2 regions of the Anthropogastromicrobium sp. genome follow, and region 1 is predicted to be linked to the other one. Evidence: predicted binding sites of a transcription regulator. Region 1 holds the regulator's gene; the other holds the start of a gene.
The links. Region 1 encodes Rex, which represses fermentation and respiration genes when NADH is low (regulators of the CRP and FNR family bind a similar motif). Its sites were predicted from a motif close to ATTGTTAANTANTTAACAAT; they were not measured.
Positions count from the first base shown of each region.

Region 2: a site for Rex is predicted at 908-927, ahead of gap (type I glyceraldehyde-3-phosphate dehydrogenase). Genes of this name have one in related genera too.

Region 1 covers NZ_JAXWCK010000036.1:76,073-78,283, forward strand. Annotated here, with positions in the region: gene WJP93_RS08450 (NAD(P)H-hydrate dehydratase) at 1-875, opposite strand, end outside; gene WJP93_RS08455 (redox-sensing transcriptional repressor Rex) at 878-1,510, opposite strand; gene WJP93_RS08460 (methylglyoxal synthase) at 1,634-2,029, opposite strand; gene prfA (peptide chain release factor 1) at 2,156-2,211, opposite strand, start outside.
Region 2 covers NZ_JAXWCK010000055.1:28,978-31,188, reverse strand. Annotated here, with positions in the region: gene WJP93_RS12450 (histidinol-phosphatase HisJ family protein) at 1-523, opposite strand, end outside; gene gap (type I glyceraldehyde-3-phosphate dehydrogenase) at 981-1,997, shown strand.

The sequences.
Region 1 (2,211 bases):
ACAAGACCTGCTCCTGTGCGATAGGCAGCAAGTGCCGACAAATATGCGGCTCCTGCCATGCCGCTGCTTCCTGCAATAATCACAACACGACCAAACGTCCCCTTATTGCCCCACAAACAACGGCTGCCAAGCCAGTCTTTTGCATCAGATTTTTCAAGACAATTAAATGGAAATCCGTCTACATGATAAACTGCTTCATTTGGCATACCTATATCGCATATGATTGTCTGATCTGATAATGATGCACCAGGATACAGAAACTGACCTACTTTTCCATAGCCAAATGTGATCTGTACATCTGCCTTAACACATGCACCGAGCATCTGTCCGCTTTTTGCGTCTAAACCAGAGCATATATCAACAGCAACACCATATGCACCGCACTTCTTTTTATGTTCATTCCATTCTTCAATAGCAGCGCGGTAAACTCCACTCACCTTGCGCGACAAGCCAACGCCAAATAGAGCATCCACATACACCTGCGCCGGCACATAAAGATTTGAAAGTGCTGATCTGTATTCTTCTTCATCCTTATCATCTGACTCATAAAAGTATTGCACGGGCAAAATTTCCATTTTGTCTAAAAGTGCTTTTTGATAGAGCCATTCCTTCGTTGCCTTCTCGATTTGTCCAATAGCAGCAATTCTAACAGACCAGCCGTTTTGTGAGAGGATTCTTGCCATTGCCAGTCCATCAGCACCATTATTCCCCATGCCGCACATAATAAAGACGCATCCTGGTTTTTGCACTGACATGATGTGCTGTGCTGCACAAAGCGCTGCACGCTCCATCAAAATCAGGCTTTCCATTCCAAACTCTTTAATTGACCATGTGTCCGCCTGCTTCATCTGCTTTCCTGTCAACAGCTGCTTCATGATTATTCCTCCTGATTACTAAGACGATATGAAATACGCATCAGACTCTCTGACAAATGAACATTTTCTACAACCACATCATCTGGTACACGAAGATCGGTGTGGGCAAAATTCCAGATACCGCGAATGCCGATCTTGATAAGTCTTTTAGCTGCTGCCTCTGCCCCTGCCTTTGGAAGAGTCAGTGCTGCAATCTGAACATCGTTATTTCTGATATAATTTTCCAGATCATCCATTGAATAAACTGGAATACCACGTACAGTCTTTCCCTTTAACTGTGGATTTGTATCAAACATTGCCTTTGCAACAAAACCACGACGCTCAAAATTGGCATAGTTTGCAATCGCCTGACCAAGATTTCCTGCACCGATTATAATTAAATTGTATGTCTTATCAAGCCCCAATATTTTTCCGATTTCATGATAAAGATACTTTACATTATAGCCGTATCCCTGCTGTCCGAAGCCTCCAAAATTATTCAGATCCTGTCTAATCTGTGATGCTGTAATCTGCATTCTTTTGGATAACTCTCCGGAAGAAATTCGCTCTACGCCCTCCTGCATAAGTTCTCCCAGATAACGATAATACCGCGGTAGCCGTTTGATAACAGCTCGGGATATTTCTCTATGCTCCATGATGTCTCCTTTTTTAATCACTTGTAAATTTATTTTATTATCTGCTTTTAAGTTTTAAATTAAATATTGCTTAAAAACAAATGAATGCAGCCTTAAGGGCTGCATTCTGTGCATAACTGCGTACTATTTGTAATCTCTCCACTCCATATCACCTCGGTCAAGACACAATACAAGTGACTCTGCGGTGGCGATGTTTGTCGCCAGAGGGATATTATACATATCACACAACCGTGAAATCTCAGCCAGATTCATACTTTCTGCATCCTGCTCTAAATCAGCACTGTGAAAAAATATAACCAGATCGATATCATTGTTTGCGATCATATTTTGCATCTGCTTCGAGCCTCCCATCTGACCCGGAAGCAAACTGGTCACTTTCATGCCTGTCGCTTTGGCAATGTGGTTTGCTGTCGCATTGGTCGCAATCAGCGTATGCTTCTTAAAAATGCCTTTATACGCAATGCAAAAACTTTCCAGCAGCGTCTTTTTGCTGTTATGAGCGGTAAGTCCAATGTTCATATCTAATCCTTCCTTTCCACATAGCTAAGAAGAATTATATCATATCTTTTCAAAAAGTCTATATTTTTTGATGTTTTTATCAAAAAAGAGCAATTTACACAAAATAGTACAACACTTTTTGTAAAACTACATTATCTGATTTTCCATATTCGACAGTTTTTCAGCCTGATCTGCTGCTGTCA
Region 2 (2,211 bases), on a different contig from region 1:
GCACAATATAATCAATATGACCATACACATCAAAACAGTCAAGCTTGCGGATATTGGCAAGAGTAGTCTCATAATATTCCATAATGCCCTGCTGCTTTGACTTGCCCTCCCAGTACTGCGGATAATAAGGGTCAAGTCCATTCACTACATGAGTAGAACCAATAATAAAATCCCATGCACAAACCTCAGCAAAATCCTCAATACTGTGGTGATAATCAGTGCGAAGGCCAAGCTCCACGCCAATTGAGATACGGGCACGGTCAGAATACTCAGGAATCAGGCCAAGAATCGCCTCATAATAGGCAAAAGGATTAATACGAAACGGACGAGACTCAATATTTGTATTTGTACTTTCAGATGTATTCACATCAGCCTTCTCCATCGCAGTGTAGCCAATATCGTGATGGTCAGTAATGCAAATCTCAGTAATCCCCTTATTAATAAGCGCTTCAATTTGCTCCCTGGCAGGCGTATCCGAGTCAGTAGAAAAAGATGTATGAACATGAAAATCAGATTTTATCATAATAAATGCTCCTTCTTGTATTTCAGTTTAAGTTTTAATATCTTAAGTCTTACTAAAAAGAATACGCTGTCTTTCAATAAAAGTCAATCCCGATAAAGAACAGTAAAGTAAAACAGCTTCAAAGCAGCTACAGTTTACAGCCCTAAGGTGAATGGCTTTCACGAGCCGGACACTTGGAGCAGGTCTTTCAAAACAATGTACAATAAAAAAGAACATAGAAGGAGCCTGCGGAGTTTGGTCCGGCGACGAAACCATTACACCGCAGGGCTTTCATAAACCTACCGGGCAACACTTAGAAGCCCAAAACCAACTAATTTAAAAAAAAACAAGAAAAAGAAAGAAAAACACTTGATATATTTGTCGGGATAAGGTAAAATATCAGTAATTGATTATATTTTAACAAAGCAATTATGTGATAATATAATCTAATAAATTTCTTTAGGAGGAATTAAAAATCATGGCAGTAAAAGTTGCAATTAATGGTTTTGGCCGTATTGGCCGTCTTGCTTTCAGACAGATGTTCAACGCTGAAGGTTATGAGGTAGTAGCAATCAACGATTTAACAAGCCCGGCTATGCTGGCTCACCTGTTAAAGTATGATACAGCACAGGGAAAGTATCAGTACGCTGATTCTGTAGTAGCAGGAGATGATTACATCGAAGTTTGCGGAAAGAAGATCACTATCTATAAGATGGCAAACGCAGCTGAGCTTCCGTGGGGAGAGATCGGTGTAGATGTAGTTCTTGAGTGTACTGGATTCTATACTTCCAAGGCTAAGGCACAGGCTCATATCGACGCTGGTGCAAAGAAGGTTGTTATCTCCGCTCCGGCTGGAAACGATCTGAAGACTATCGTTTACTCTGTAAATGAGAAGACTCTGACCGCTGAGGATAACATCATCTCCGCAGCTTCCTGTACAACAAACTGCTTAGCACCAATGGCTAAGGCTCTGAACGATTACGCTCCAATCCAGAGCGGTATCATGTCCACCATCCATGCTTACACCGGAGATCAGATGATCCTCGATGGACCGCACAGAAAGGGTGACTTAAGAAGAGCACGTGCTGGTGCAGCTAACATCGTTCCAAACTCTACTGGTGCAGCTAAGGCAATCGGCCTGGTTATCCCAGAGTTAAACGGCAAGCTGATCGGTTCCGCACAGCGTGTTCCGGTTCCGACAGGTTCCACCACTATCCTTGTTGCAGTTGTTAAGGGCAGCGACGTTACCGTTGAGGGTATCAACGCAGCTATGAAGGCAGCAGCTTCCGAGTCCTTCGGTTACAACACTGATCCGATCGTATCTTCCGACGTTATCGGTATGAGATTTGGTTCTCTGTTCGATGCTACCCAGACTATGGTTTCCAAGCTTGGTGATGATCTGTATCAGGTACAGGTTGTTTCTTGGTATGACAACGAGAACTCCTATACTAGCCAGATGGTTCGTACAATTAAGTACTTCGCTGAGTTAGCATAAGTTTCGCTTAAGCGCAAAGACCTACGGGGTCCGGTCTGAAAGGACCGGGCCTCTTTTTGATTCTTACAGTTCACATGTCACAGTAGGCTCGGATAAATCGCATGCTTGCATAGCGATTTGACGAGTCAATGTGACGATGGGGACGCCCGTTCATGAGTAAAGAGGAGCTGTGAAACAGCGAACGCCCGTAAGGGCGCTTTACGAATGGGCGTCT